DNA from 2 places in the Tropicimonas omnivorans genome. Region 2 is predicted to be linked to the other one. Evidence: riboswitches for the same ligand, from Rfam matches in the RefSeq annotation. Region 2 holds a riboswitch; the other holds the start of a gene.

Region 1 (15,243 bases), on a different contig from region 2:
GAGGCCTCGTGACTGAGGCTGATCTGGGAGAATCCCTCTTCCGCCGCGATCTTCCCGATCCGGCGCTCATGCTCGGGGTTCAGCCACGCATGCATGAACGCGACGGCGACGGCGCCGATGCCGGCCTCCCTCGCGGCGCGCAGGGCGGTCCGGGCGGCCTCCTCGCCGAGCGGGGCGATCTCGGCGCCTTCCGCATCGAGGCGCCCCGGCACCTCGGCGACATCGGCATGGAGCGGGGCTGCGCGGCGGATGGCGAGATCGAACAGGCGCGGGCGGGTCTGGTTGCCGATGACCGGCAGGTCCCGGAAGCCCTCGGTGATCAGAAGAAGCGTCGGCGTGCCCTTGCGCTCGAGAAGCGCGTTCGTGGCGACGGTGGTGCCCATCTTGACCGTGCCGACGCGGCCCTCCGGGATCGGCTCCCCGTCGCCGAGCCCCAGCGCCCGGCGGATGCCCTCGACGGCGGCATCCTCGTAATGCTCGGGGTTCTCCGAAAGCAGCTTGGACGTGGAGAGGGAGCCATCCGGGGCGCGGGCTACGATGTCGGTGAAGGTGCCGCCCCGGTCGATCCAGAAATCCCAGCGCCCGCGGTCCGCCATCCGCGTCAGAGGCCGTTTTCGGCGATCAGGCGTGCAAGGTCCCGGACGGCGACAGCGCGCGCCGCCGCGATCTCTCGCGGGCCGGCCTCCGGGGAGAGGGGAGCGGCGGTCGCGAAAGTGCCGGTTCGGTCCCGGCCGCCCTCTTCGGCAGCGACGTAATACTGCCCGGACAGGCGGAAGCGTCCGTCGGCGCCGGGAACGAACTCGTCCACCCGCACCTCGAGCACGGCGCCGGGGTAGTCCCGGAACGGCCACGGTTCGGCGGCGATGCGGGCGCCGGTGAGGGCGGAGAGCTGACGGGCAAGCTCCAGTGTCACGGCGCGGGGCGGAAGGTCCGCCCACAATACGGCGGGGTCGCTGATGAGCGCGCCCTCGGGCGATTCGCGCCAGATCTCCTCGCCCTGCGCATAGGCCGGCATCGAGACTTCCCGCACTTCGACGGAGGAGAAGCCGATGGCGACCCGCTCGCCCGACGCGGCGGGCGGCGCGGCGAAGCGCACGGGATCGGCGCCGCAGGCAGCGAGAAGGGCGACGAAGGCCAGAAGAGCGGCGTGACGCATGACGGTGGAAGCCTCCGGGTGGATCAGCGATCGAGCATAGTGAATGCCCCGCCGCCTACAAGGGCAGGCAGGGCCGGTGATGCCGGGAGCGTGAGGAGGCGGGATCAGTCGATCTGTTCGCCGGGATCGAGTCCCCAGATGGAGTTCTCGGTCAGCCAGCCGCGATAGCCGCCGGCATTCACCCGGCACCACGTGCCGTCGCATTCCATCAGGCGGGCGATGACCCCGGCTTCGAGACGGGCGAGGATCGGGGCGCCGGTATCGGCGCGCGAGAAGAGCGGGACCATGTCCTCGTCGACGAGACCGGTGCGAACGCCCGAGATGAGGGAGTAGTGGACCCAGCCGCCCGCCCCGTCGCGGTCCTGGATGCGGCGCCAATGGCCGTATTCCGCGGTCACCTGCAGCGGCATGGACCGCCGCTTGAACACCCAGTCGATCCGGTGATTCAGCGACGGGCCCCGGCGCACGTTCCCCTCGCTGGCCTTCAGCGAGACATAGCGCGGAATCGGCAGGTTCGTCACCGAGCCGCGGCGAGCTTGCGTCGCCGAAGCCTCGATCACCGTCTCCCCGCTGCCGGGCACCTGCGCGCCGGCGGGCAGGGTGGCGGACATGCACGCCATCAGCGCAACAATGGCCAGCGGCGCGCGGCAAGCGGGCCTGATGCTGCGGCGGAATCGGTCGAGATACGTCTGTCTCATTACTGCGTCTGTCCCCTCGTACGGGCGCTTGTCCCGCGCCTCCTGTTGTGTGCAACTCTGGCACAGACGGACAGACGCCGAAAAGATCGGGAGCCGCCGAATGCCGCACCAGCGCCTGAGTGTTGTCGTCACGCGACGCCTGCCGGACCCGGTCGAGGCGCGCATGGGCGAACTTTTCGACCTCGATCTGCCCGATGAAGGTGGTCCGATGGACCGCGATGCGCTGGCCGCCGCGATGGCGCGGGCGGACGTGCTGGTGCCCACTATCGGCGACCGGATCGACGCCGAACTCCTGGCAAGCGCGGGCGAGCGGCTCAGGCTGATCGCCAATTACGGGGCAGGCGTCGACAATATCGACGTGGGGGCGGCGCACGAGCGCGGCATCGTCGTGTCGAACACGCCCGGCGTCTCCCGCGAAGATACCGCGGACATGGCGATGGCGCTGATTCTCTCCGTCACGCGGCGCATTCCGGAGGGGCTTGCGGCGATGCGGACGGGGGAGTGGCACGGCTGGTCCCCGACCGCCTTTCTCGGCGGCCGCCTGGGCGGGCGCAAACTCGGTATCCTCGGCATGGGCCGGATCGGACAGGCCGTGGCGCGGCGGGCGCATGCCTTCGGGCTCGAGGTGCACTACAACAACCGCCGCCGCCTGCACCCCGAGACGGAGACGCAGCTGGGGGCGACGTGGTGGGAGAGTCTCGACCAGATGCTGTCGCGCGTGGACATCGTCAGCATCAACGTGCCGCACACACCCTCCACCTGGCACCTCCTGAACGAGCGGCGGCTGAAGCTGATGAAGCGCGATGCGGTCATCGTGAACACCTCCCGCGGGGAGATCGTCGACGAGAACGCGCTGACCCGGATGCTGAGAACGGGGGAGATCGCCGGGGCGGGGCTCGACGTGCACGAGCGCAGCGCCGGCGTGAACCCGCGCCTGAGGGAGCTGCCCAACGTCGTCCTTTTGCCGCATATGGGTTCGGCCACGCGAGAGGGGCGAATCGAGATGGGCGAGAAGGTGATCGTCAACATCAGGACGTTCGCCGACGGGCATCGCCCGCCGGACATGGTCCTTCCCTCGACGCTCTGAAGCGTCAGCGCACCTTCGCGCTGTGGGAGATGTCCCCGGCGGTCAGGATCGGGGAGGCGTCGATCTCCTGCGCGTCCAGCATCGCGGCGACCCGCTCCAGCGACGCGATGATCTGAGCCTGCTCCCAGTCCTCCAGCGCCTTGAACGCATTGACGTAGCGCTGCTGGAGGGCGTCCGGGATGTTGTCCACAACCGCGTTGCCCTCGGCGGTGATGGTAACGTTGGTCTGGCGGCGGTCGGTCTGGGATTGCTGCCGCCGGACGAGATCGCGCTTCGCGAGCTTGTCGATCAGCGCGGTGATCGTCGCTTGGCTCACGCCCATCTGCATCGAGATCGCGGTGGGCGTCGTCGAGCAGCCGGGCGTGCCGGACACGACCTGGAGCAAACGAAGCTGCGACGGCGTAAGCTCCGCCGACTGCGCGAGGTCTCGCGCATAGATTTCCGTGGCACGCAGGATCCGGCGCAACGCGATGAGACTCGCATCCGTCCGGTCGGGGATCGACATAGGCATCGAACGAAACTGCCACACTTCGCAAAGGTACTTCAATAGGCGAAGTAAATCGCGCTGAACTTCGAAAAACCTAAGGAAAAACCGGTAAATACTTCGATTCTGACTGAGGGATTCCGGGGCGGAACGCCGCTCGCGACGTAAAGTACGCGTGAAAAATTTACATAGTTTACTTCGATAGCTTGAACTTTTTCGCGTAGGTGGTAGTTCACCCCTCGAAGCAAATGGAGACGGCGCCATGCCCAAGGACATGACACGTGAAACTGAAAAGGATGCGGACACTCGGAAGCCCGTGTTCCGCAAGCCCGAAGCCGAGGATGGGTCCGACATCTGGAACCTCGTGCGCGCCTGCAAGCCGCTCGATGAGAATTCGATGTACTGCAACCTGATTCAGGCTGACCACTTCAGCGATACGTGCGTCGTCGCCGAACTCGACGGTGAGATCGTCGGCTGGATTTCCGGTCACATTATCCCCGGTGAAAACGCCTTCTTCGTCTGGCAGGTCGCCGTTGGCGAGAAGGCCCGCGGTCTTGGCCTCGGCAAGCGCATGCTCAAGCACCTGATCTCCCGCGACGGCTGCGAGGAGGTCAATCTGCTCAAGACGACCATCACGAAATCCAACGACGCCTCGTGGGGTCTTTTCCGCAGCTTCGCCCGTTCGATCGGTGGCGAGCTGACCCATGAGCCGCACTTCGAGAAAGAAGCTCACTTCGATGGCCAGGCGGCCACCGAGCACATGCTTTCGATCACGATTCCCCGGAAGAGGAGCGAGCTGCGCGCCGTCGCCTGACGACAGGACCGCACCGCTACCGCCACCGGCACATCATCAATTCCGAAAGGAGGTCCCCATGACTATGGCCAGGACCCACAATTCCGTTTTTGATCGTCGCGAGAGCGACGTGCGCAGCTACTGCCGTTCCTTCGATACCACGTTCACGAAGGCGAAGGGCTCCACGCTGACAGATGCCGACGGGAGGGAGTACACCGACTTCCTCTCCGGCTGCTCCTCGCTGAATTACGGGCACAACGACCCGGATATGAAAGCAGCGCTGATCGAGCACATCACCGGCGACGGTATCGCCCATGCGCTCGACATGTATACCGACGAGAAGGCCGCCTTCCTCGAAGCGTTCGAGCGTCTCGTACTCAAGCCGCGGGGGATGGACCACAAGGTCATGATGGTCGGCCCTACCGGGACGAATGCCGTCGAGGCCGCTCTGAAGCTCGCCCGCAAGACCACCGGTCGGAAGAACGTCATCGCCTTTACCAACGGCTTCCACGGCATGACGCTTGGAGCTCTCGCGGCCACCGCCAATGCGGGCAAGCGGAAGGGCTCCGGTGACGTGTCGCTCAACGACATCACGCGGATGCCCTATGAGCGGTCCCTCGGCGACATGGACACGCTCGCCATCCTCGATGCGATGCTCTCCAATCCCTCGAGCGGCGTGGATGCCCCGGCGGCGTTTCTCGTCGAGCTGATCCAGGGCGAGGGTGGCCTGAACGCGGCCAGCCCCGAATGGGTGCGCGGCATCGCGGAGTTGGCCCGCAAGCATGGCGCCAAGCTTATCGTGGACGACATCCAGGCCGGGATCGGCCGCTCCGGCAGCTTCTTCTCCTTCGACGAGATGGGCATCGAGCCGGACATGATCACGCTCGCGAAGTCGCTGTCCGGGTTCGGCCTTCCCTTCGCGATCGCGCTGATCCGCCCTGAGGATGACGTTTGGAAGCCGGCCGAGCACAATGGCACCTTCCGCGGCAATACCCATGCCTTCGTCACCGCGCGCGTCGCGCTGGAGAAGTTCTGGGCCGATGACAGCTTCAAGTCCGAGATCGCCGAGAAGGCCAAGGTCCTGACCGAAAGCCTTCAGCGCATCGCGGACCGCATCCCCGGCGCCTATCTCAAGGGGCGCGGCATGATGCAGGGCGTCGATGTCACGTCCGGCGAGCTTGCCGAGAAGATCTGCGCCGAGGCGTTCCGCAACGGCCTGATCATCGAGACCTCCGGCGGCGATGACGAAGTCGTCAAGGTTCTGGCGCCGCTCACGACGCCCATGGAGCAGTTCAAGGCCGGCCTCGCCACGCTCGAGGCCGCCACCGAGACCTGCACCGCCTCCCACACCATTGCCGCGGAGTAATCCGACATGATCGTTCGCAACTTCCACGACCTCAAAGACACCGACCGCGCCGTCAGCGACGCGCAGTGGACGTCCGTCCGGATGCTGCTCGCCGACGACAAGATGGGTTTCTCGTTCCACATCACGACGCTCAAAGCGGGCTCGGAGCACACCTTCGAGTACAAGAACCACTTCGAGAGCGTCTATTGCATCTCCGGCAAGGGCTCGATCACCGATCTCGGCACGAACGAGACGCATGAGATCACCCCCGGCGTGATGTATGCGCTGAACCTGCACGACCGGCACATCCTGCGCTCCGAGGAGGAGCTCGTGATGGCGTGCTGCTTCAATCCGCCCGTCACCGGCGCCGAGGTCCACCGTGAGGATGGATCCTACGCCGCTCCTGAAGATCTGGAATCGGCCTGAGCCATGTCCTCTCATACCGTTGAAAAGATCGGCGGGACGTCGATGTCCCGCCTCGACGAAATCCGCGACACGCTGATCGTTGGCTCTCGAAACGGGGACGACCTCTACGGCCGCATCTTTGTCGTCTCCGCCTTCGGCGGCATCACGGACCTGCTGCTGGAGCACAAGAAGACGGGTGATCCCGGCGTGTTCGCCAAGTTTGCCCACGCCTCCGGCGGACCCGGCTGGCAGGATGCGCTGCTGAAGGTCGAGGAGGCCATGGTCGCCGCGCATTCCGAATTGCTGACGAACTCGGGCGACCTCGACACGGCCAACGCCTTCGTCCGCGAACGCGTGGATGGTGCCCGGAACTGCCTGATCGACCTGCAGCGTCTCTGCTCGTACGGCCACTTCCGCCTGTCCGAGCACCTGCTGGAGATCCGCGAGCTGCTCTCGGGACTTGGTGAGGCGCATTCGGCGATGGTCATGCAGCTTCTGCTCAAGCGGGCAGGGGTCAACGCCCGGCTCGTCGATCTGACCGGCTGGCGCGACCAGAAGGAGCGCACCCTCAAGGAGCGCCTGACCTCTGCCATGGACGGCGTCGATCCTGCGACGGAAATGCCGATCGTGACTGGCTACGCCCAGTGCACCGAGGGCCTGATGCGGGAATTCGACCGGGGCTATTCGGAGGTCACGTTCTCCCGGCTGGCCGCTCTCATCGACGCGCGCGAAGCGATCATCCACAAGGAGTTCCACCTCTCCTCTGCCGATCCCAGGCTGGTCGGCGCGGACAAGGTGCGCAAGCTCGGCCGGACGAACTACGACGTCGCCGACCAGCTCTCCAACATGGGAATGGAAGCGATCCATCCGAACGCCGCAAAGACCCTGCGTCAGGCCAATGTGGCGCTGCGGGTGACGAACGCGTTCGAACCCCACGACCCCGGCACGCTGATCGACGATCAGCCCGCCGAGGTGCCTGCCGCCGAGATCGTGACCGGCATCGATATCGTCGCCCTCGAACTCTTCGAGCAGGACATGGTCGGGGTGAAGGGCTACGACGCCGCCATCCTCGACGTGCTGACGAAGCACCAGGTGAGGATCGTCTCCAAGGTCTCGAACGCCAACACGATCACGCACTATGTCGACGCTTCGCTGTCGGTGATGCGCACGGTCGAGCGGGATCTGGAGGCGCGCTACCCTTCCGCCAAGATTTCCTCGCGGCCGCTCTCCATGGTGTCCGTCATCGGGCGGGACATGAACGGACTTTCCGTCCTGACCCGCGGCCTGAACGCGATTGCGGGTTCCGGTCAGGAGGCCATCGGCGCCTCGCAGGGCCCGCGAAACGTGGACGTCCAGTTCATCATGGACCGCGATGCGCTCGAGCCGGCGGTGGCCGCACTCCACGCCGAACTAATCGAGGGCACGAAGAAGGGCGCCGCGTCGTCAAAGTCCAAGGACAAGAAGGTCCTGCAGGTCGCCTGACCGGTAGGATCTTGTCGAGATGACACGGGGCCGCTCCAGCGATGGGGCGGCCCGTTTCGTGTTCGGAATAGGAGTCGGCGGGTCGCTGCGGGGCCGCGCCCTCGCCCGGTTTTGGGAGGGAGGCGTCGGTGGTCACGAGCGCGACGGCGAGATTCCGCATCGTCAGGATGATCTGACTGCCGCCTCGCATCACCCTGTAGTTGAAGTTTGTCCCGGAAACATGAACTGTTCCTCTGCGACATACCTGGGCGGAACCGGACCTCCCGGCCGCTTCTCCGGATCGTCAGGGAACTTTTGCCGCGAGTGGAGTTGACTCGCCGTATACGGGTAGTTGTGAGGAAGTGTTCATGAATATCAAAGACGCCTCGGCCCTTTGCGGGCTGCCGGCGAAGACGATCCGGTATTACGAGGATATCGGGCTTGTATCGCCCGCCCGCAGCAGCAACGGGTACCGCCACTTCAGCGGGTCCGACACGCACAAGCTGATCTTCCTGGCCCGCGCCCGCTCGCTCGGCTTTTCCATCGAGGATTGCAGGTCCCTGCTGTCTCTTTACGAGAACCGGGATCGTGCCAGCGCCGACGTCAAGCGCGTTGCGGATGCGCATCTGGAGCGGATCGCCGCGAAGATCGACGAACTTCAGGCCCTGAGCCGAACGCTCGGTGATCTCGTGTCCCGCTGCCAGGGAACCGACAGACCCGATTGCCCGATCCTCGACGGGATCGCGGATGAGGCAGGGCAGGCGCCCCGCTCTCCGGCTCAATCGGAACGCAGACGCGAGGAGGTCTAGACGGGCTCCGGCCCTCCCGTCGCCCTTCTCCGGCCGGGCGGTCCGCCGTCGTCTCGCGGCTCTGAGGTTTCCGGCACAGAGGCAGCATGGTTCTTCGTGCCGTGGTCCTCAGCCGCCGAAGACTGTGCCGGATCCAAGGAGGAAGTAGGCGCAGACGCCGGCCGCGCCGAGAGACAACGCGAAGCCGATGGCCATCAGGAGGCCGTCCCGCAATGTCATCGACAGGCCGAACATGGCGATCGCCGCCATCGGGGCCGTGCTCGCGAAGGGAACGAGTTCGAGCGGCGGCACGAGCGCGCAGAGCATCAGGATCACCGCAGCCGAGATGCGCCGGACCCAGCGGGTCGTCAGCGATGAAAGGCGCGGGCCGAACCATCGATCGAGCCAGCGGCCGAGGGGACGCATCTTGTCCATCGCGCCCTGCATCTTGCCGGACGAGACGGAGCGGTTGGACACGAAGGAGGGCAGCCACATGCTGTCCCGCCCTGCCAGGATCTGAACCGCGAAGAGCGCGATGATCAGGGCCAGGAAGGTCGGAACTCCCGGGATGCCTCCGATGGGGGACACCTCGACAATGGCGGGGATGAACAGGAGCGGCCCCCAGCCACGGCCGCCGAAGGCCTCCACGAGCCGGCCCACGGACACCGAGTCGGACTGCTTGGCGGCGTCGTCCAGCCGATCGAGGATGTCCTCCACCGCATGTGTGTTCTCGGTCATCCCGTCTCCTGCCCTGTACGGCGTCGACTGGTCGAACCTGCCGCGGCGCCCGGAAGTTCCGCGTCGGCCGGCATTCGAACGAGGAGGCGCCGGGATCGCGGGCCCGGCGCCGGGTTCGGCTTACGCAGCCTCGCGGGCCGCGCCCTCGGCGAGCTTTGCCTTGGAAATGGCGAAGGCCGCGTCCGCTGCCTCGGCGCCCTTCTTGACGAACTGCTCCGAGAAGAACCGGACATGCTCTTCGGTCGGCTGGAAGTGGTGCGGCGTCAGCGAGACGGACAGCACGGGCACGTCCGCCTTGAGTTGGACGTCCATCAATCCCGAGACCACGGCCTGCGCGACGAAGTCGTGCCGGTAGATGCCGCCATCGACCACGAGCGCGGCGGCGGCGATGGCGTCGTACTCGCCGGTCGCGGCGAGACGCTGCGCGAGAAGCGGCATCTCGAACGCACCCGGAACGTCGAAGGCGCGCACCTCGGCGGTGGCGTCGAGCTCGGCCAGGCGCCGGACGAAGCCATCATGGGCCCGGTCGACGATGTCAGCGTGCCAGCGGGCCTTGATGAAGGCGAAGGTGAGGGATTTTGTCATTGCTCTTTCGGATCCTTGTCACAAGCCAAAATCCCAGAGCGTCACAAGACGGCCGGACAGGCCGGTCGCCTCATTCTCTCCCATCCGGACTATGACCGTCGGCCCCGGAATTTCACCGGATCTGCTGACCCTCCGACGACTCGGAGGCGCTCGCGGGCTATCACCGCCGGTGGGGAATCTCACCCCGCCCTGAGAATGAAGGGAAGATTAAGGACGGACCCCGCGTCACGCAAGAGAGCAGGGCCGCGCAGAACGTGTGCGGGGCGACGCTCCATGGGCCGACCGCGACGCTCGGCTTCCGGCGCGGAGGCTCTCGTCCGGCGTTTGCGCCCGCCTACGCCCCCCTTTACACTTCCTTTCCCCCGGTTCATCTTCCGCCCCGTATCCACCGGGGGTGCTCCGTCAAGCGGGGCTGAGATGTGCGGGATGCCGCACGAACCCTTCAAAGCTGATCTGGGTAATTCCAGCGGAGCGAGGTCTCTACGATGTTCATTGGCGCGCAAGTGTCCCTCTATCCCATGACGTCCGGTTTCGTGGACGTCATCATGTCCTCCCTCGGGGCGCTCGATCCCTACCGCGAGGATCTGAGGATCGAGACGGACGACATGTCCACCCTCATGGTCGGCCCCCCCGAAGCGCTGACGGGCGCGATGCGCGATCTCTTCGCCGCCGCGAGCGGCTCGGGCGAGCACGTGACCATGCATGTTACCCTCTCACGCGGCTGCCCCGGCGAGCCGGACGATCCCTCCTGCCATTGCGAAGCGCTGGTCGAGGCGCAGGACAAGTCACTCGAGGAGCGCCGCCGGATCGCCGCCGCCGCGGTGGCCGACGCGCCCGACCTCGGCGCGCCCATCGACGTGCAGTTCTCGCTCTACGTGCTCGGGCAGGACCGGCACATGGACGAGATCTACGGCTGCATCGACTTCCTCAAGGAGACCGGCGTCTTCCTCAAGTCGAAGAACTTCTGCACCCGGCTCAGGGGCGATGCGGGCGCGGTCTTCGCCGCGATCCGCGAGGCGTTCCTGCGCTTCGGGCCGGCCGAGGGTCACGTCACGATCGATCTGACGGCATCGGCGAACAGCCCCAGCCCCAAAGCCTCCGCGGCCTGAGCGCGGGGACGGCCTGCCCCTGACAGGGCCGGCCCTTTCCCGGCGCGATCCATCATGGCCGCATTCAGACATATCCTGCCGCCCCTCCTTCTGGCGCTGGCCGTCCTTCTCGCATGGGAAGGCTACTGCGCCGCCTCGGAGGTCTCGCCACTGGTCCTGCCGGCGCCGTCCGACATCGTCCGGGCGCTCTGGACGGAGCGCGGCCCGATCTCCGGGCATGCGCTCTCCACCCTGACGGTCACGACCCTCGGCTTTTCCACCTCGGTCGTCTTCGCCTTCGCGGTCTCCGTCGCGCTGCACTTCACGCCGTGGCTGAAGCGGGGGGCGATGCCGCTCTTCGTGGCGAGCCAGACGGTGCCCATCGTCGCGCTCGCGCCCCTGATGGTGCTCTGGTTCGGCTTCGGGCTCTTGCCGAAGGTCCTGCTGGTCATCCTCGTGACGTTCTTTCCGATGCTCGTCAGCCTGCTCTCGGGCTACGCGGCAACGCCGCAGGCCTTCCGCGATCAGCTCGTCTCGATGGGGGCGCGGCGCTGGGACGTGTTCCGGCGGGCGACGCTGCCCACGGCGCGGGAGCCCTTCTTCGCCGGGCTCAGGATTTCGGCGACCTACGCCGTCGTGGCCTCGATCTTCGCGGAATATGCCGGGGCGCGGCGGGGGCTCGGGATCTACATCCTCTCGGCCAAGAACAGCTTCCGCGCGGACCTGGTGCTGTCCGCGGTGGTGGTCTCGGCCACGCTCACGCTGGTCCTTCTGGGGCTCTTGCTGCTTGTCGAGCGACTGACCGGGCGCAGATATCGAAAGGCCGGCCATGTTGGCGCTTGAGGATCTCACCATCCGCATGGACGGGGCGGACCTCGTCCGGCGCGTCTCCTTGCGCCTCGAGGAAGGGCGCATCACCTGCCTGATCGGGCCGTCGGGCTGCGGCAAGACCTCCGTCGTCAAGTGGCTCGCGGGGGTCCTGCCGCCGGGAATGGAGGCCGACGGGCGCGCCAGTCTCGACGCCACCCCCATCGCGACGCCGCATCCCGCGATCTCCTACCAGCCGCAGCAGGACACGCTCTTTCCCTGGCTGACGGTCGCCGAGAACGCCGCGATGGGGCTGGAGATCGCCGGCGCCTCCCGCGCCGAGGCGCGCGCGCGGGTCGCGCCGCTTTTCCCGGCCTTCGGCCTCGGTGGCTGGGAGGACCGGTTTCCGTCCGAACTCTCGGGCGGCATGCGCCAGCGCGCCGCCTTCCTGCGCACCATCGTTCAGGACAGCCGTTTCGTCCTGCTCGACGAGCCGTTCTCCGCCCTCGATGCGGTGACCCGGCTGCGGATGCAGGACTGGCTCTGCGCCCGGCTCGAAGAGGCGCCCCGCGGCGTCCTGATGGTCACGCACGATCTGTACGAGGCGACGCAGATGGCGGACCGCATCCTGGTGATGGCGGCGAAGCCGGGCCGGATCATTCGCGACATTCCCATCGACACCCCCCGTTCGGAGCGGGACGAGGCCGCGCTGGCCCGGATCCGCACCGATCTCAAATCACTACTCCTGGAGGACGAGACATGAAGACCACCGCCCCGATCTTGGCCGCGGCGCTTGCGCTGCCCCTGACCGCCCATGCGCAGCAGGAGGTGTCCCTCGCGCTCGACTGGACGCTGAACACCAACCATGTCGGTTTCATCGTCGCCGAGGAGAACGGCTACTACGACGAGGCCGGCCTCGAGGTGGACATCCTGCCCTACTCGGATTCGTCCTCCACAGCGCTCCTCGCGGCCGGCGTCTCCGATTTCGCCTACATGTCCTCCCTGAGCTTCATCAGCACCCGCGCCGCCGAGGCGGACATCGTCGCGCTCTGGGTTACGATGCAGAAGGAGACGGGCCGGCTCGTCTACAGCGGCGACAACGATGACATCGACAGTCCGGCGGATCTTTCCGGCAAGACCTATGCCGGCTTCGGAACCAAGTGGGAGGATGCGCTGATCTCGACCATGATCGAGGCCGATGGCGGCGATCCGACCTTCGACACCGTGACCCTCGGCACCGGTGCCTACGAGGCGCTTGCGAACGGCTCCGTGGACTTCACGCTCGAAGTCTCCACCTGGGAAGGCGTCAACAGCGAGCTTCTGAACCGCAACCAGAAGTCCTTCACCTACGCCGATTACGGCATTCCCGAGCAGCAGAACGGCTACATCGGCACCACCGGCAGGTTCCTCGCTGAGAATCCTGATCTGGTCGCGAGCTTCATGACGGCGACGCAGCGCGGCTACGCCTGGGCAGCCGAGAATCCCGAAGAGGCTGCGGACATCCTGATCGATGCGGGCGATTTCCCGAACCCGGAGCTGGTGACGGGCTCGATGGAGCTTATCGCCTCCGGCGGCTATATCGAGGCCGAGGGCATGGAGATCGGCGAGATCGACGAGGCCAAGGTCGCCCGCATGGCGAGCTTCCTCGCCGAAAGCGGCGTCCTGACCGGCGCGGATGGCGAGACGCTGGAGGAGATCGGGGACATCTCGGGCTGGTTCGACCAGAGCTGGATGGACGAGTGATCCTCAACGCCGTCGTCTTCGGCTTCGGATCCCACGAGGCGGCCTGGCGGCAGCCGGGCCTCTCGGCCACGGCGCCGCTGGAGCTGTCCCACTGGCTCGCCTGCGGGCGGGAGGCGGAGGCGGCAGGGTTCGACGGGCTCTTCCTGGGGGACATCATGTGCCTCCAGGACCGGCCCGCCGACCACCCTTCGGAAGCCCTCGACCCCTTCATGGTCCTCGCCGCGATCGCGGGGGCCACCGAGCGGCTTCGGCTCATCGGGACCGCCTCCACCAGCTTCAACCATCCCTATCATCTCGCCCGGCGCGTCCTGTCGCTGCATCACCTGACGGGCGGTCGCGCAGGCTGGAACGTCGTCACGTCCTCCTACCCCCAGGAGGCCCGCATGTTCGGGCTGGACGAGATGCCGCCGACATCCGAGCGCTACGCCATGGCCGAAGAGGTCGTGGAGGCGGTGAAGGCGCTCTGGGAGGGGTGGGACGGCGCCACCCGCGTCGCCGACAAGACGAGCGGACGCTGGCTGACCCGCGCCCCGCGCGAGACGCAGGCACGGGGACGGTTCGGCGCGATGGACGGCGCCCTCAACCTCTCCCCCGAGCCCTACGCATGGCCGCTCTTCGCGCAGGCGGGCTCCTCCCCCACCGGTCTTGCCTTCGCCGCACGCCATGCCGGCCAGGTCTTCACCGTCCAGTCCGGGATCGCTGAGGCGCGCGCGTTCCGAGACGAGGTGCATCGTCTGGCGGGGGAGGCGGGGCGAGCGCCGGAGGAGATCGCGGTCCTGCCGGGACTGGTTCCCGTCGTCGCCGAAACGCGGGATGCGGCGGAGGCGCAGCTTCTGGAGATGACCGGGCACATGAACCTCGAGCACGTCCGCACCAAGCTTGCGCGTTTCATCGGCCTGCCGCTGGACGGCTATGATCTGGATGCGCCCTTTCCGCATGCGCCGGACGATGTGGGCGAGAACACCTTCAGCAATTCCCGCGCGCGCCTCCTTGTCCGGACCGCGGTGGAGGAGGGGCATACCCTTCGCCAGTCGCTCGCCCGGTTCGCGGCGGGGCATGGGCATCTTCTGGTGGTGGGCACGGGCGATGACGTCGCCCGCGTCATGCGCGAGTGGATCTCGGCGGGCGCCGCGGACGGCTTCAACGTCATGGCGCCGGTTCTTCCCGCCGGCATCGCGGCCTTCGGGGCGCACGTCATGCCGGCGCTGGACCGGGGCGGCCCGATTGGCGCCATGCCCTGAGCGTCTCGTCAGCGCGCGGGCCGGACGGCAGTTCGTCGAAACCCTGCAAGACCACGGTTTACGAACGGTATCTTTCCCGGTAGCTTTTATTCTCCCTGCTTCAAGGGGCCGCTGCCCCCAAATTCTGAATGTCGGAGTTTCAAGGATGAGCCAGAGTGCCGCCGATTTCCTGCCAACTGGAGTTCGGGGCCTGGATGACGTCCTCCTCGGCGGCCTCATGCCTCGCGGCATCTATTTCATCGGAGGGGAGCCGGGGACGGGCAAGACGACGCTCGGTCTTCAGTTTCTGATCGAGGGACGCGACCGGGGAGAGAAAACGCTCTTCGTGACCCTCTCCCAGAGCAAGACTGACTTGAAACGCGTCGCAGCTTCGCACGGGTTCGACCTGGACGGAATCGAGATCGAGGAGGTTTCAGGCGTGCAGGTGGCCGATGCGCCCGGCCTTCGGCAGACGGTGCTGAACCCGGACGACGCGGACCTCTCCGCCGCGATCTCCTCGCTCCACGAGATCGTGGGCCGGTCGAAGGCCGACCGCGTCGTCATCGATTCGCTGTTCGAGATCCGGCTGCTCGCGCATGATGCGCTGACCTATCGTCGCGAGTTGCTGCTCCTGCGGCAGGTCGTCGCGGACATCGGGGCGACGGCCCTCATGCTCGATTACGGCGATGGCGAACTCGGGGACCGGCAGATCGAGGGCCTGGTGAACGGCGCGATCATGCTGGAGCAGGACAATCCCGACTACGGCACGACGATCCGGCGCCTGCACGTCTCCAAGATGCGCGGCCGCAGGTTCATCGAAGGGTATCACAATCTCACCATCCGGA
Region 2 (15,243 bases):
GGAACGCCAAGCCGTGGCAAAAGGACAGCCCAGGCGCCTTGGGACGCAACGAGGCCCTGCGCGCACCGAAGCGCTTCGGCCGGACGCTCTGACGCAGGTGGACCGGCTATCACCGCCGTAGCCGCGTCGAGACCAAGATGAACTGCACGAAGCTCCTCGGCCAGAAGCTCGCCACCCGAAACTTCGACAGACAAACCGCCGAACTACAGGTCCGCATCGCCAACCTCGACCGCTTCACCGCTCCCGGCATCCCCGTCACGCAGCCCGTCGGCTGACGTCAGACGGGAAAGGGTAGCCACGTCCGTCACGCGCTTCGTGCAACGGCGCCGCGGGAAAGGCTAACCGGCTTCGCGGCCTTCGTCAGCGAAGTTCTGAGGCGGCGGATTTTCCGTGGTCATCGCCGTTACGTTCGACGGGGTCTTTTCACTGCTCCGCCACTCGCTCGGCGCCGCCCCCGTGACCCGCCGGAATTCGCGATTGAAATTGGACTTCGTGTTGAAACCGCTGTCCAGCATCGCGTCTGTCACCGTCGATCCGGCCTCGATCAGCTTGCAGGCGTGGCGGACGCGCCAAGCGTTGACGTAGCGCGAGACGTTCTGGCCGGTCGCGCGATTGACGGCTGATGAAAGCCTCTTTTCCGGGAGATGCAACCGCCGCGCCAGCCGTGACAGGTTCAGGTTCGGGTCCAGATGCACCGGGTCGCGCGACAGGAACACATTGATACGGGCGACGATCTCGGTGTCTTCGTCCAGCGCCTCTCGGTTGGCTTCAGCGGGTGCGCCCGGTTCGCGCTCTTCTGCACCGGAGGCCGCCGGACTGCCGCTCAGCAGCCCCAGGAGAAGCAGGATCAGCGAGGATGAGACCGTGATCATCCAGCCGGCCCAACCTTCATTGCCGCTCATGTAGGCCAGGCTGATCAGCGCGTCCCCAAGAGCCGATGCAATCAGGGCCCAGCCGAGAATCCGCCAGATGACGACCGGTATTTGCCCCGCCTCCAGCCGGGCGAGCGGCATGTCGGGCGCGGTGCGCAGCTGGAACAGGATCGCGCCGCCATAGATCAGGAAGACCAGCGTCACGGCGACATCCGTCGTCTCGGGTGCGAAGACGCGGCAGAACAGGATGAACGCCGGTGCGGCCAGATGCAGCGACATCGCGCGCAGCTTCAGCCGACTGACCAGAGCGTCGCGGAACGTGATCCAGGCCAATGGCGGGATCACCGCGGCGCTGACCGGCAGGATCGGACGCAGCCAGTCAATGCCGTAGCCGCCCGCCAGCGCCACCAGCAAGGATTGCGCGGCACAGGCCAGAAGGAACGCGACCAGAAGCGGCCGGCCGTCAGACAGCAGGCTTCGTGCTGCGATATATGCCAGCACAAGAGCGACGAAGGCGGGAACGGGCAGCATCGGCATGGGCTCGTTCTACCCGAAATCCGGATCGAGGCGACCTTTATCCGGAAAAGAGGACGCACTCGGGCCAGCCTGAGGTGCATTCGCAGGGGCAGCGTTCACTAACGGAGGTTCCCATGAAACGCCTTGCTACTCTCGCCTTCCTCGCAATGTCGCATGCGCTGCCCGCCGCAGCCGACATGCTGCCGGGGTACGACCGGTTCGATCTCTTGGCCTCCCACCGCGCTCGGCCGGTCGCGGCGTCCATCTGGTATCCGGCGGGCGAACCTACCTACCGCGCTCCCGTGGGCGATGGGCCGATCTTCGACCCGACATTCGCCTTCGTCGGCCCTGCCCCTGCCGAAGGCCAGCACCCGTTGGTCCTGCTGTCGCACGGATCGGGCGGCAACGCTGACACTCTCGGCTGGCTCACCTCGGGATTGGTTGCGCGCGGAGCCATCGTCCTTGCCGTCGATCATCCGGGCTCGACCAGCGGCGACAGCTCGCCCCGACGTTCCGTCGATATGGAGGCGCGGGCGAATGACCTGACGGCCGCACTCGACACTGTGCTGGCTGACCCCGCTTTTGCGCCCTTCATCGATCCTGACCGGATCGGAGTTGTCGGGTTCTCTTTGGGCGGCGCGACAGCCCTCGGCCTTTCGGGGCTGCGCTTCGACGGTGCGGTTCAGGACGCCCGCTGCTCGCGCGTAGCGGGCGCCGGAGATTGCAGCTTCTTCCTGCTCGGCGGCGTGCGCTTCGCCGATCATCCGGGGTTTTCCACAGATACCCGCGATCCGCGTATCACGCGCGCCGTGGCCGTCGATCCAGGCTTCGGAGCCTCCGTTCGACCCGACAGTCTGGATACCGCGCTCGAGGGCGTGGTGCTGATCAATCTCGGCGAGGAGGACAGAATCGAAGCAGCCGATGTCGGCCCGAACGGGAACGATCTTGCGCGCCGCATGCCCAATGCGCGCCATGTCGTGATCGCGCCGGCGAGCCACTTCACCTTTCTCGGCACCTGCAAGCCTGGAGCGGCTGACATGTTGCAGGCAGACGGCGATGATCCTATCTGTTCCGACCCCGATGGGACAGATCGCGTGGCGACTCATTCGCGGCTCGTGGACGCCGTTGCTTCCGGGCTCGGGCTTTAGGATTGCGGCAACGAAATAAGCGATCGACGTAGTGGTAGGGTCCCGCTCGTAGGTCCCGGCTTTAACCGCAGGGGCCGGCGAGTGGGTTACTTCAGCATATCCAATGTCGTGGAAGGGCTCGAAGCGGCCGCGCGGCGAGCAGAACAGCAGACGGGCCGCAACGGCCGTCGCTCCCGGCCTGCAGCTGCCCTCCATCAGTAGTGTCGATGCCGCACCGCAGCTTCACCGAAACGGCCACTCGTCCATCGAGCAGCATTTTCGGCGGGTGAAGGTCAGCTGAGCGGGACAAAGCTGTCATGGCGCCTGCATCTTGAATTGAAGAACCTGCTTTGCTGACCCGGGCTTCCGACCCAGATGGATTGCCTCTCGCCAGTTCTCCAACGGATGAACGCAAGCGGGAGGCAACGCGACCTCGGCAAGAAGCGACCAGACGGATTCAAAAGCCTCTTTCCAGGATGCATGGTCCATCCGCTGCAACCGGTCGCGAAGGTGAAATCGCTCGTATCGGGCGCGCGGCACCGCGGCCGGACTGATGGACTCTCCGCTCAACAGCCCATAGCCGACGAAACGCGTTCCCTGCGCCATGGCCTCGAGAACCCGCGACGCCAATGGACCGCCCAAGGCATCGAACGTCACATCCGCTGCTCTGGCATGGCGAATGACCTCCTTCTCGTCATTGGCTGAAACCGGGGTCACGCCAAGGGAGCGCATCCTCTCAATCCGCCCCTCGGACCGATATATGCCAATCACCTCGGCGGCTCCTTCCTGTCGTGCGAGGTGGCCAAGAAGGTCGGCGCAGCTCGAGCCCGCGCCACAGAGCAGTACGCGCTTTCCCGCAACCGGAACGGCGCGGAGCATTTCCTGCGCAGCGAGCGGGTTGATGTAAGCTCTAGCTGCGACGTCATCACTGATCCGGTCGGGAACCGGGATCGCCAGTGCGGGATCACTATCCACGTGAGTTTGCCACGTCCCTGCGCCCCGAAGGGGCAACACACGTCGCCCGATCCAGCACGAATAGTCCGGGGGTGCGTCGATGACCCGGCCAACTCCTTCGTACCCCGCGACCGCGGGCAAGGAGACCCGATGCGCATAGGCTCCCGTCACCGGGATCAAGTCCGAGGGGTTGATCGGCGCTTGGATCATGGCGACACGCAGCTTTCCCGTCGGGCGATCGGAAAGCAGCGTTTTTTCCAGCTTCAAATGATGCTCGGGAGGTCCAAACGACCTGTAGACGAGAGCACGGTTGGTCATAGCGCCAAAAGACACGCCGCCTGCGGAGAGGCAATGTCGTGAAGCGGCTCGGTGCGGACATGCGGCAACACAGCGGTTTGGGCAGCTGGCGGCAGCTGCCGGCCCACTCCGGACATTCAGCCTTGGATCAGGATGCTGCAGCGCGGCCCGTCGAACCTGCCGTTCGCCGCGCTTGCAAACCCACGCGACCGTCGGAGGTCAACTGCGCGGACGAAGCAGACCTTGATGCGTGGTGCATCGAGGTGCGCGACGTCCAGGATTTCAACATTACTCCTTGTCTTTGATGATTTCGGTTTGTTCACCCACGAGTATCAGCGTGGTGTCGTGGTCGAGAAACGTCTTCTCGTCGGGGAAAACCGCGTTCTGGTAGGTGTCCGAGCCAAGCACGGCACGCATACCCTCCGGGCTGTCGAACCAGATCTCCGCCGTGCCGTCGAAATCAGCCTGGGGGACCGGGAACTCGCCCTTCACCGGGTGGGTCTGAATGTAGCGCAGCACGTGCGTCACTGCCTCGGGGATCGAGCGGAAGAGGGGACCGTGCGTCTCGCGGTGGTGGCGCACGAATTCGTCGTGGTCGAGTTTGGGGTTACGCTTCAGCAACATCGTCATCTTGATCATGGGATCTCTCCTTCAGGGGTGCGGGGTCCAGCGGATCGCGGGAGCGTCCGCGGGCATGTCGATGCCGCCCGGATAGGTCAGGAGCTCGATCAGCATGCCCCAAGGCGCGCGGCCATAGATGCCCGCATTGCCGTCCTGGTTCTCGTTGTTGGCGAGCGGGTGTGGCCCCTTCAGGAGCATGCCCCCGGCCTCCGTGAAGGCAGTGCAGGCAGCGTCGATATCATCGACGTAGAGGCCGATATGGGTCAGGCCCTTGTCTTGCAGACGGGCGGGATCGGCTTGGTCGCCGTCTTCCATACGGAATAGTTCAAGGCAGGGCCCATTGCCGATCCTGACAAGGCGCATGTGAACGATCCGCGTCCCCGATGTCAGGCCAAGCTCGGCCTCCGGACCCTCGCCCGACATGTCCGGGCCATCCTGGGGCAAGACGTCGTAGAGCGTCACGGCACCGAAGGCCTCGGCGAAGAAGCGCGTGGCGGCCTCGATATCGGGCACCGTCAGGCCGGCATGGTCGATGCCGCGGATGCCGGGCGCGGCATGGCGGTCGGCCGCGACATCCGCAACGTTCGTGACCTTCGGGCCGCCGCCGGCCGCGACCTCCTTCAGGGCGGCGTTGAACTGCCGGGTATGCGGCATGCCCAGATGCGCCTCGAAGGCCGTGTCGTCGCGGTATTCCTCCAGCATCACCATCGCGCCGCCGTCCTCGGCAAAGGCCTCGAAGCGGATGTTTCCCGGCTCGGCGCGGACATTGCAGGCCAGGTCTTCCACAAGTGCCCTGAGCTGCCCTTCCTGACCCGGTTTCGGGGTGGCACGGGCCATCATCGAACGTGTCATGATTGTCTCCATCGTCGTTGCCGCATCGCGGTATTCGGCAGGACAACGGAACGGTTTGCCGGGCGTTCCTAATTATTCATGCAAGAACGTAGAAAAATGAGCTTACCGGAATATTATTCATCATTAATGAACTTAGGGGCAAATCATGGTCCAATCCGTCGTGCGCGCCACCGATATACTCGACTCGATCGCCCATGCGGGGGGGGCCGCGCATCTGAACGCCATCGCCGCCGCCTCGGGGCTCAAAACGACGACGGCGCATAACATTCTCAAGACGTTGCAAACGGCCGGCTACGTGCGCCGCCGCGCCGGCGACACGCGCTACCATCTCGGCGACAGGATTTTGAACCTCGCCCGCGTCGTGGGAGACGACGACGCCCTTCGCCATCGCCTGCGCCCCGCGCTGGAGGCCATGGCCGCCGAAACCTCCGAGACCGTGTTCCTCGCCGTGCCCTCGGGTGATGAGGTCTACTTTCTCGACGCGATCGAAAGCAGGCGGGCCCTCAAGGCGGCGAGCCAGCGCGGGCACCGCGAACCCATGGCGGGCTCCGCCATCGGCCTTCTGTTCCTTGCCTTCATCCCCGCGATACGCAAACGGATGTTCGATACACATGCCGACCGGATCGGCCCCGGCATCGCGGCCGAGATCGACGCCATCGCTGAACGCGGCTATGCTCTTGACCACGAGAACTGGATGCCCGGCCTCAACTGCATCGCAATGCCTTGGCGCGACGAGGGCGAGATCCGCGCGGGCTTCGGTCTGGCTGGCCCCAGCAGTCGTCTCACAGCATCACGGCTGAAAGAGACGGCCGAGCTAATGCAGAAGATCGCGTCCGAGAACGACGTTCGTTAGGACGGATGAGTTCGAAGAATGTCGCAGTAGGCCTCCAAGCTGACATGCGGCGGCGCAGCGACCGAACACCTGGCGGGCCGCGACGGCCGTCGCTTCCGGCCCATAGCCGACACTCATGTCACGCGCAGCGAATGGCAGTGCTGAACCTGAGACGCGCCCCAGTCTATCGCGCCTTAAACGGAGTAGTCTCGTAAACTTCCGAGCCAAAGTTGGAGCGCGTTTCAGCCATCCCACAATCGTCGGCATACGGCGTCAACGGCAGCATGCAGGGCCAGTGTCAGGACGGCCAGGACGATCAGTGCGGCGAACATCAGGTCGATCTTCGCGCGACCATTCGCCAGCAACATCAGATAGCCCAGCCCCTGCGACGCCCCGACCCATTCGCCGATGATCGCGCCGATGGGGGCGTAGACGGCGGCGAGACGCAACCCCGAGGCGAAGCCCGGCATCGCGGCCGGCACGCGGAGCCGCCAGAGGACGCGGCCAGGTGTGGCGTTCATGACGCGAGCAAGCTCCAGCCAGCCGGGCGGCGTCCGCATCAGGGCGTCGAAGAAGGCCGAGGTGACCGGGAAATAGATGATCAGCAGCGCCATCGCGACCTTTGACCAAAGCCCGTAGCCCAGCCACAGCGTCAGGATCGGGGCCAGGGCGAAGACCGGGATCGCCTGGCTGAAGACGAGCATCGGGCGCAGCAAGGACCGCGCGATCGGCGATGCGGCCAGTGCGATGGCCGAGGCAAAGCCCAAGCCGGCCCCAAGGCCGAGGCCGAGCAGGACCTCGGTGGCCGTCACGACCGCGTGCTCGGCAATCAGCGCACGGCTGGTCCAGAGTGTCGCGAAGACAGGATGGGGGCCGGGCAGGATGAAGCGTGGAAGCTCGCCCAATGTGACGACCGCCTGCCAGATCGCCAGACCCAGAAGCGTTGCGGCGGCGATGCGAACGGACCGCGTCATCCGGGCTCCATGAGCATGCGCAGCAGGCGTCCCTGGAAGTCGAGCGTCTCGGGCGCATCATAGCGGCGCGGTATCGGGCCGGGTGGCGGGGTCACCGAGGTGATCCCGCCATCCCTCATCAGAAGGACATGGTGCCCGAGCCGCGCGGCCTCGGCGGTGTCGTGGGTGACATGCAGCACGGTGCGCCCGGCCAGCAGGTCCGCCGCGAGATCCTGCATCAGGGCCCGCGACCGCGCGTCGAGGGCCGAGAAGGGCTCGTCCAGCAGCACGACCGGCCTGTCCTCCATCAGCGTGCGGGCCAGCGCGACCCGCTGCCTCTGTCCGCCTGAGAGCGCGGTCGGCCGCTTGGCGGCATGGCTGGACAGCCCCACGCGCTCCAGCACCTCCAGCGCCCGGTCTCTTTGCTCCTTCCGGCCCCGCAGGCGGGCGCCCAGAGTGACATTGGCGGTCACGTTCAGCCAGGGCATCAACAGGTCGGTCTGCCCCATCAGCGCCACACGCCCGGACAGCGCTTCGCCGTCGCCCGCAACCGCCTCACCCGCGAAGAGGACCTCGTCGCGGAGCCCGGCGAGCAGACGAAGCACGGTCGACTTGCCCACGCCCGAGGGCCCGAGCAGGCAGGTCCATTCCCCGGCTGGGGCCTCGAGCGCGAGCGGGCCGAAGATCGTCCCGCCCCCGATCGCCGCGCTCCCGGCCAGACGTAGCGCGGGCGGGCGGTTCATGCCGACAGACCCATGCCCCAGAAGTCGACCTCGAGCCGGGTCGCCACCTCGAAGCGAGCGCAAAGGCGGGGCCAGCGGGGAGAGCTCTGGGGCGCCTCTCCGAGGCGTCGTGCGGTCGCCGCGTCGATCAGGGTGCCGACCTCGCGACAGGTGCGCTGATAGTCGGCACCGGCATAGGTCGCGATCCAGTCGGCATAGGGTGTCTCGCCCGTCTCGGCTGCCAGCCGCGTTCCGATCTCGCCGTAGCCGAGCACGCAAGGGGCGAGCGCCGCCATCAGATCGAGAAAATCGCCGGAATGCCCGGCATCGAGCACGTAGCGCGTATAGGCTAGGTTCTGCGGCGCTTCACGGGCGGCGAAGAGCTGCTCCTCCGGGATGCCTTCTGCCGCGCAGGTCTCGATGTGCAGACGCAACTCCACGTCCAGCAGAGCGTGGACCGTGGCGGCGCAGACGCGCATCTCCTCAGGCGTCTCGGCCTTGGTGACGGCCAGGGCCCAGGCGCGGGAGAAGTGGATGAGGAAGACGTAGTCCTGCACCAGGTAGCGCAGGAACGCCTCGCGCGGCAGCGTGCCGTCACCCAATCCCTCTACGAAGGCATGGCGGGTGTATTCGATCCACGTCTTCCCTGCAGCCGCCTGCCACATGGGAAAGATCGCCCCGTAACTCATTGCGCGCCCAGATCGACCGCGAGTTCCGAGACGGGACGCGTCCCTTCGAGCAGACCGGCCTCGGCGAGGAAGCTCTCGAAACGCTCGTAGCGGCCCGCATCCAGCGCTTCCGGGCGAAGTGCGAAGCGCGGGAGGGTGTCGGCCCAGGCGCGCTCGTTCAATTCGTCCTGCAATTCCGCCGAGGTCGAGGAGAAGACCTCCCAGCTTTCCTGCGGATGGTTGATGATGAACTGCGTCGCTTTCTCGGTCGCGGCGAGAAAACGGCGGATCATCTCCGCGTCCATCGTTTCGGGGTTGGCGATGTAGATCAGCTCGTCATAGGTCGGCACGCCTTCGGCCTCGGGGTAGAAGCACCGGCCGGGCACGCCCTCGATATCCATCTGGTTGAGCTCGAAATTCCGGAACGCGCCGATCACCGCATCGACCTGGCCCGACATCAGCGCGGGCGAGAGCGACCAGTTGACGTTGATCAGGTCGATGTCTGCGGTTTCGAGACCCGCCTGCCCGAGCATCGCCGACAGCAGCGCCTCCTCGAAACCGGAGACGGAGAAGCCGACCTTGCGGCCTTTCAGGTCCGCGATGTCCTCGATCGGGCCGTCCGCCAGCACCAGCAGGCAATTGAGCGGCGTCGCGACCAGTGTGCCCACCCGGATCAGGGGCATGCCCTCGGCCACCTGAAGATGCAGCTGCGGCTGATAGGAAATCGCGAGATCGGCGGCCCCGGCGGCGACCATCTTGGGCGGATCGACGGGGTTGGCGGGGGCGATGATCTCGACCTCCAGATCGACCTCGGCAAAGTAGCCCTCTTCCTGAGCGACGATGATCGGCCCGTGATCGGGGTTCACGAACCAGTCGAGCATCACGCTCATCTGGTCCTGCGCGAGTGCGGGCGGGGCAGCGAGAAGAAAGAGAGCGGTCAGGGAGGTTTTCATGAAGTCTCTCCGGTTTGGTCGCCGAGGGCGACGAGGTAGATGTCTCCGTCCCAGACGGAGGCGAGCCGTTCGGCGGCCGTCCAGGCGCGCAGGCCCGACCGGCAGCAGAGCACGGCGCGTTGGCCGGGGGCGGGCACAGGTCCGTCCGGCCCGAGTGCGGTGGCGGTCAGGCGGTGGGCGGCGGGGCGGACCAGCGGGGCCTCGTCTTCACCGCGCAGGTCGATGAGGAAATCGCTGTCTGCAATCTCGGTCTGGGCGAGGAAGCGGGGCTGCCGCTCGGGCTCGGGCGCACCGAGGAAGCGGAAGCCGCCGAACCGGAAGGATCTCGCATCGAAGGTGACAAGCTGACCCGACGGCGAGGGGTCGATCCGCGCCAGAAGCGCGACCGCCATCTGCGCTTGAAGAGCGCCGATAACCCCCACGACCGGCCCCAGAACGCCGTCCTCGGCGCAAGAGCCGAGGCGGTGAGGCAGATCCGGGAAGACCGCCCTCAGGCTGGGAGCCTCGCCGCAGAACGCGCCGGCGTAGCCTTCCAGCCCGATCACCGAAGCGCTGACCAGCGGCAGCCCGGCGGCGAGGCACGTATCCGACAGGACGTAGCTTGCCGCGAAGCTGTCGGCACAGTCGAGGACCAGATCGACATCGGCGCAGAGCGAGGCGGCATTGGACGGGTCCAGGGCCGCGACGACGGGTTCGACTTTGGGGTCGGGGTTGAGCGCGGTGAGCGCCGCTGCCGCCGCCTGGGCCTTGGGTCGGCCGATATCGGCCTCCCTGAACAGCGTCTGGCGATGGAGGTTGGTCTCCTCCACCCGGTCGGGATCGGCCAGCCGGATGTGCCCGACGCCCGCGCCGCCGAGATATTGCAGCACCGGCGCCGCAAGCCCTCCGGCCCCGACGATAAGGACGCGCGCGCGCCGCAATCGCTCGTGACCCGCCGGCCCGAGGCCCGGAACAGCGATCTGCCGGGCATACCGGCTCATCGCGTCACCTCGATCCAGTGGCGCAGACGGCCCTCCGGATCATCGTTCAAGGTGATGTCCGTGACCGCCGAGACGATGTCCGCACCGGCCGCGAAGGCGCCGTCGGCGCGGTCGACGGTCATCCCCCCGATGGCCACGAGAGGCAGCTCACCGATCAGGCGTTTCCATTCCGTGACCCGTTCCAACCCCTGCCGCTCCCATTTCATCTTCTTGAGGATGGTCGGGTAGACCGGCCCCAGCGCGACATAGTCGGGCGCGAGCGACAGGGCGCGGTCGAGTTCGGCATGATCGTGGGTGCTGATGCCCAGTTTCAGCCCGGCGCGACGGATGGCGGACAGATCGGCGGTGTCGAGGTCTTCCTGCCCCAGATGAACCCAGTCGCAGCTCTCGTCGATCGCGATCCGCCAATGATCGTTGACCACCAGCACGGCGCCGTGGGCCCGGCAGAGCGTCTGCGCCCGTTTGACGAGGGCCCTCAACTCCGCGTCGCCCAGATCCTTGGCGCGCAGCTGCACCAGCTTCACTCCGAGCGGCAACATCCGCTCCAGCCAGTCCGCGCTGTCGAAGATCGGATAGAAGCGGTCGAGGGTCATTCGAGGAACGCCTTTCCGATCAGCGGCGTCGAGGGGGCCGCCATGTCGCGCGGCTCCATCGGGTCGGCCTCGAAGGCGAGCCGTCCGGCCTCGACCGCGCGGGCGAACCCCTCTGCCATCGCGGCGGGATCGCCGGCCCTTGCGACGGCGGTGTTCAGCAGCACCGCGTCGAACCCCATCTCCATCGCCATCGCCGCCTGGCTGGGCAGGCCGAGCCCGGCATCCACGACCATCGGCACCTCGGGGAACTGCGCCCTGAGCGTGCGGAGGCCGTAGATATTGGTCAGCCCCAGCCCCGTGCCGATCGGCGCGCCCCAAGGCATCAGCACTTCGCATCCAGCGTCGAGCAGGCGCCCGGCAAGCACCACGTCCTCGGTCGTGTAGGGAAAGACCTTGAACCCCTCGTCGGTCAGGATGCGGGCGGCCTCCACCAGTCCGAACGGGTCGGGCTGGAGCGTGTCGGCATGACCGATGACCTCCAGCTTGATCCAGGGCGTGTCGAAAAGCTCGCGCGCCATCTGCGCGGTCGTGACCGCCTCGCGCGCGGAATGGCAGCCCGCCGTGTTCGGCAGGAGCGCGACATCGAGGTCGCGCACCAGATCCCAGAACGCCGCGCCCGCGCGCTCGTTGCCTGCCTCGCGGCGCACTGAAACGGTGGCGATGCCCGAGCCGGAGCGGCGAAAGGCCTCGGCCAGCACGCTGGGCGAGGGGTATTGCGCGGTGCCCAGCATCAGGCGCGATGCTATGTCGGAGCCGTAAAGATGCATCTCAGCCTCCCTGCCGGGGAGTGACGATCTCGACCCGATCGCCGGGTGCCAGCGACACCTGCCCGCGCTGTGCGGCCGGGACGAAGTCTTCGTTGACGGCGGTAGCGACCTTGGCGTCGCCAAAGCCGAGTTCCTCGAGGACCGCGGCGAGCGTCTCCGCCCGCGTTTCGGTCGGTGTGCCGTTAATCATGATCTTCATGCCAGAACTCCGGTTTGATGCCGTCGCAAGCCGCCTCCACCGCCATCCGCGCCAAGGCGGGCGCCAGCAGGAAGCCGTGGCGGAACAGGCCGTTTACGTGGATCGTTTCGCCCCGCTGGACGAGGCGGGGCAGGTTGTCGGGGAAGGCAGGCCGCGCGTCGGCCCCCATCTCGACCAGCTCCGCTTCGCCGAAGGCCGGGTGCAAGGCGTAGGCCGCCGACAGCAGTTCGAGCACGGACCGCACGCTGCGCCGCCGGTCGTCGGTTTCGATCTGAGTGGCGCCCAGCATGAACAGCCCATCCGCGCGCGGCACGACATAAAGTGGGTACCGCGGATGCAGCAGCCGGACCGGTCGGGTCAGACGGATATCGGCGCTATGCAGCACCGCCATCTCGCCCTTCACCCCGCGCAGGTCAGGCAGCGCGTCCCGCGCCGCCAGCCCGCGACAATCGAACGTCAGCCCCTGTGGGCGACCGGGCTCAGCGATGAAGGTGACACCGGCCTGCTCCAGCCGGTCGCGAAGATGGATCAATGCCGCACGCGGGTCGAGATGCGCCTCGCCAGAGACATGCAGGGCCCGGTCGAAGCGGCCCTCCAGATCCGGCTCCAGCCCCGCCGGATCGAGCATCTCGTGCCCCGGCACGCGCCGCGCGAAGCGGTCCAGTTCGCGCCGGTCTCGTCCGAGGGCCAGCACCAGCGTTCCCCGTCGATGCACGGTCACGCCCTGCCGCTGCCACCAGGCGGCAGCCTCCTGGCCCAGCCGGACGACGGGTTCCTCGGCCGTCTGGCCTTCGCAGAATGGGGCAAGCATCCCGCCGGCCCACCACGAACAGCCATGCGGCCCGGGTCGGGGCGACGGATCGAAGACCGTCACCTCACAGCCGCGCGCGACCAGCTCCGTTGCCACGCAGAGACCGGCGACGCCGCCGCCAATGACGCGTGCCTGCGTCACGGCCAGACCTCGTGGAAATGATGGACGGGGCCGTGGCCGCTGCCGATGTCCAGTCGGTCTGCCGCACGGATCGCCCCATGCAGCCAGGCCTGTGCCCTCTGCACGGCCGCCGCGACGCCCGCTCCCTTCGCAAGCTCGGCCGCGATGGCCGAGGACAAGGTGCAACCCGTCCCGTGCGTGTTTCGCGTGGCGAGCCGCGGCTGCTCCATCGTGGTTACACCGGACGCCGTCACCAGCCGATCGATGCAGGTCGGCCCGTCGGCATGACCGCCCTTCATCACGACAGCCTGCGCCCCGAAATCGAGCAGGGCGAGCCCCTGCCCCACCGTTTCCTCCGCGTCCCGCGCGGGGGCGCGCCCGAGCAGGCGCGCGGCCTCCGGCAGGTTCGGCGTCAGGACATGCGCTCGCGGGATCAGCATTTCGACCAGCGCCGCTTCGGCGTCTTCCGACAGAAGCGCATCTCCCGACTTCGCGACCATGACGGGGTCGAGCACGACGGGTCCGTCATAGTCCGCGATCGCCACAGCGACGGCGGCGACGATCTCCGGCGATGCGAGCATCCCGATCTTGATCGCGCCTGGCTGGATGTCATCCAGAACGGCGGAAATCTGCGCGGAGACAGTCTGTGGCGATACAGGCTCGACGGCGAAAACGCCTCGGGTGTTCTGTGCCGTGATCGCGGTGATCGCGCTCGACCCGTAAACCCCGAGTGCGGAAAAAGCCTTCAGATCGGCTTGAATGCCCGCACCTCCGCCGCTGTCGGAGCCTGCTATCGTCAGTGCGGATGCGTATGGCATCGACATCTCCTCCACCGGAAATAGGAGATGGAGGTCGATAGCCCGCGGGTATGATGCCGCGTCAGATCTTGCTCCGTTCCCTACGCCGGTATTGTCCGGATCAGGTTCGATGGGTCGGCTTGCGCCTCTCAGCCCTGGATAGGGCACCCCAACGGAATAGAAGAAAGGCTACCCGCCAGCCGACCGACTTTCAACCTGTGAAGACCCAGCAGATTTGCTTGGAATCTGAACGGTGCGGCGACGGCGGGCTCCCTACAGCTCGGCTGCTCCGGTGAGCGAGGCAATTGGTGCGATTGACGGCTGTTCTGCATTGGGCAGCGTAATTCCAGCTGAACACTATGGCCCTTGGCCGCGGGTGAAGTCGGATATCTACACCGCCGATCTGAAGCCGGTGATCCTGAACCGGCTCGACCCTGCCCAGGACTGATCCCGCCCCTTCCCCCTTTTTTCCGAGAATAGACCGGCGTCAGCCGGGCCCTTTGTGCTGCGATGGAGTGTTGCGACATGCCGAAGACCACATCCCGCCCCGACTGGGCGCCCCTTGCGCGCCTCCTGATGCGCCGCCTCCGGCAGGCGGAGGCCGACAACACCTTCGATCTCGACATCACGGAGGATGGCGAGAGGATCGGTACGGCCGAGCCGCCCACGCGCCCCAGCGTGACCCAGTTGCTCGACGAGCTCGAGCTCAGCCAGCGGCACGACTGGCGCGATCTCGAGGCGATCCGCGCCGCCGGAACCGACGGCTGGACCCAGGACGAGAGCGGCGCTGATCGGCCCGCGCAGGCCATCCAGCAGCTGCAATTCGCCAGGATCCCGATCGAGACCGTGACCGAGGGCACGATCGAGGAGATGCATATCGGCCTGAAGGGCACGATGAACGCACTTTTTCTCAAGGACCTTGCGAAGAAGACGCGCGAAGGACTGCGCGGACGGGCTCTCGCCGGCAAATCCGCGGGCGGCCTGACCTACGGTTACCGGGCCATCCGCGCCTTGGATGCGGAGGGCGAGCGGATCCGCGGCGACCGGGAGATCCATCCCGAGGAAGCGGCGGTCGTCGTGCGCATCCTCGAGGCCTATGCCGCGGGACGATCGCCGAAGAAGATCGCCGAAGAAGATCGCCGAGCAGCTCAACGCGGAGGGCGTCCCGGGTCCGCGCGGCGGTGCCTGGGGTGCGTCCACCATTCACGGCAACCGCCTGCGGGGCACCGGGATCCTCAACAACGAGCTCTATGTCGGCAAGCAGGTCTGGAACCGGCTCAGCTACGCCAAGGACCCGACGACGGGCAAGCGCGTCAGCCGTATGAACCCCGAGGGCGAGTGGGAGGTGACGGAGATCCCCGAGTTGCGCATCGTGGAGGGCGAGCTCTGGCAGGCGGTCCGCAGCCGGCAGGGTGCCCTCGTCTCCGCGGGAACCTCAGTGCCTGTCTGGGACCGGCGTCGGCCAAAGTTCCTGTTCTCTGGTCTGATGAGGTGCGCCTGCTGTGGCGGCGGCTTCGCGAAGGTCAGCCGGGACGCGTTCGGCTGCTCGCAGGCGGGCAACAAGGGATGCGCCATCTGCACCAATATGGCGACACTCAAGCGCGTGGAT

Evidence for each region. Region 2 has a riboswitch for thiamine pyrophosphate ahead of thiD (bifunctional hydroxymethylpyrimidine kinase/phosphomethylpyrimidine kinase). Riboswitches for the same ligand answer to the same signal wherever they lie in the genome.
Region 1: linked by a shared signal. The riboswitch ahead of RM543_RS17330 (YkoF family thiamine/hydroxymethylpyrimidine-binding protein) and the one ahead of thiD (bifunctional hydroxymethylpyrimidine kinase/phosphomethylpyrimidine kinase) in region 2 are both predicted to bind thiamine pyrophosphate.

What each region holds. Positions count from the first base shown of each region.
Region 1 covers NZ_JAVRHL010000005.1:25,612-40,854, reverse strand. Annotated here, with positions in the region: gene RM543_RS17390 (hydantoinase B/oxoprolinase family protein) at 1-596, opposite strand, end outside; gene RM543_RS17385 (PqiC family protein) at 602-1,156, opposite strand; gene RM543_RS17380 (SH3 domain-containing protein) at 1,261-1,767, opposite strand; gene RM543_RS17375 (2-hydroxyacid dehydrogenase) at 1,955-2,941, shown strand; gene RM543_RS17370 (MarR family winged helix-turn-helix transcriptional regulator) at 2,946-3,452, opposite strand; gene ectA (diaminobutyrate acetyltransferase) at 3,688-4,239, shown strand; gene ectB (diaminobutyrate--2-oxoglutarate transaminase) at 4,298-5,584, shown strand; gene RM543_RS17355 (ectoine synthase) at 5,591-5,989, shown strand; gene RM543_RS17350 (aspartate kinase) at 5,993-7,450, shown strand; gene RM543_RS17345 (MerR family DNA-binding protein) at 7,798-8,238, shown strand; gene RM543_RS17340 (exopolysaccharide biosynthesis protein) at 8,347-8,955, opposite strand; gene RM543_RS17335 (6,7-dimethyl-8-ribityllumazine synthase) at 9,076-9,540, opposite strand; FMN riboswitch at 9,609-9,741, opposite strand; TPP riboswitch at 9,921-10,032, shown strand; gene RM543_RS17330 (YkoF family thiamine/hydroxymethylpyrimidine-binding protein) at 10,026-10,649, shown strand; gene RM543_RS17325 (ABC transporter permease) at 10,704-11,471, shown strand; gene RM543_RS17320 (ABC transporter ATP-binding protein) at 11,458-12,198, shown strand; gene RM543_RS17315 (ABC transporter substrate-binding protein) at 12,195-13,178, shown strand; gene RM543_RS17310 (NtaA/DmoA family FMN-dependent monooxygenase) at 13,175-14,419, shown strand; gene RM543_RS17305 (ATPase domain-containing protein) at 14,565-15,243, shown strand, end outside.
Region 2 covers NZ_JAVRHL010000006.1:79,765-95,007, reverse strand. Annotated here, with positions in the region: partial or broken gene RM543_RS18210 (IS5 family transposase) at 1-275, shown strand, start outside; gene RM543_RS18205 (helix-turn-helix domain-containing protein) at 339-1,409, opposite strand; gene RM543_RS18200 (alpha/beta hydrolase family protein) at 1,523-2,536, shown strand; gene RM543_RS18195 (zinc-dependent alcohol dehydrogenase family protein) at 2,831-3,787, opposite strand; gene RM543_RS18190 (EthD domain-containing protein) at 4,055-4,405, opposite strand; gene RM543_RS18185 (antibiotic biosynthesis monooxygenase) at 4,418-5,239, opposite strand; gene RM543_RS18180 (IclR family transcriptional regulator) at 5,385-6,092, shown strand; gene RM543_RS18175 (ABC transporter permease) at 6,314-7,045, opposite strand; gene RM543_RS18170 (ABC transporter ATP-binding protein) at 7,042-7,767, opposite strand; gene RM543_RS18165 (TenA family protein) at 7,764-8,435, opposite strand; gene RM543_RS18160 (ABC transporter substrate-binding protein) at 8,432-9,367, opposite strand; gene RM543_RS18155 (HesA/MoeB/ThiF family protein) at 9,364-10,347, opposite strand; gene RM543_RS18150 (thiamine phosphate synthase) at 10,344-10,940, opposite strand; gene RM543_RS18145 (thiazole synthase) at 10,937-11,707, opposite strand; gene thiS (sulfur carrier protein ThiS) at 11,709-11,906, opposite strand; gene RM543_RS18135 (FAD-dependent oxidoreductase) at 11,890-12,858, opposite strand; gene thiD (bifunctional hydroxymethylpyrimidine kinase/phosphomethylpyrimidine kinase) at 12,855-13,655, opposite strand; TPP riboswitch at 13,716-13,816, opposite strand; gene RM543_RS18125 (hypothetical protein) at 14,025-14,510, opposite strand; gene RM543_RS18120 (recombinase family protein) at 14,731-15,243, shown strand, end outside.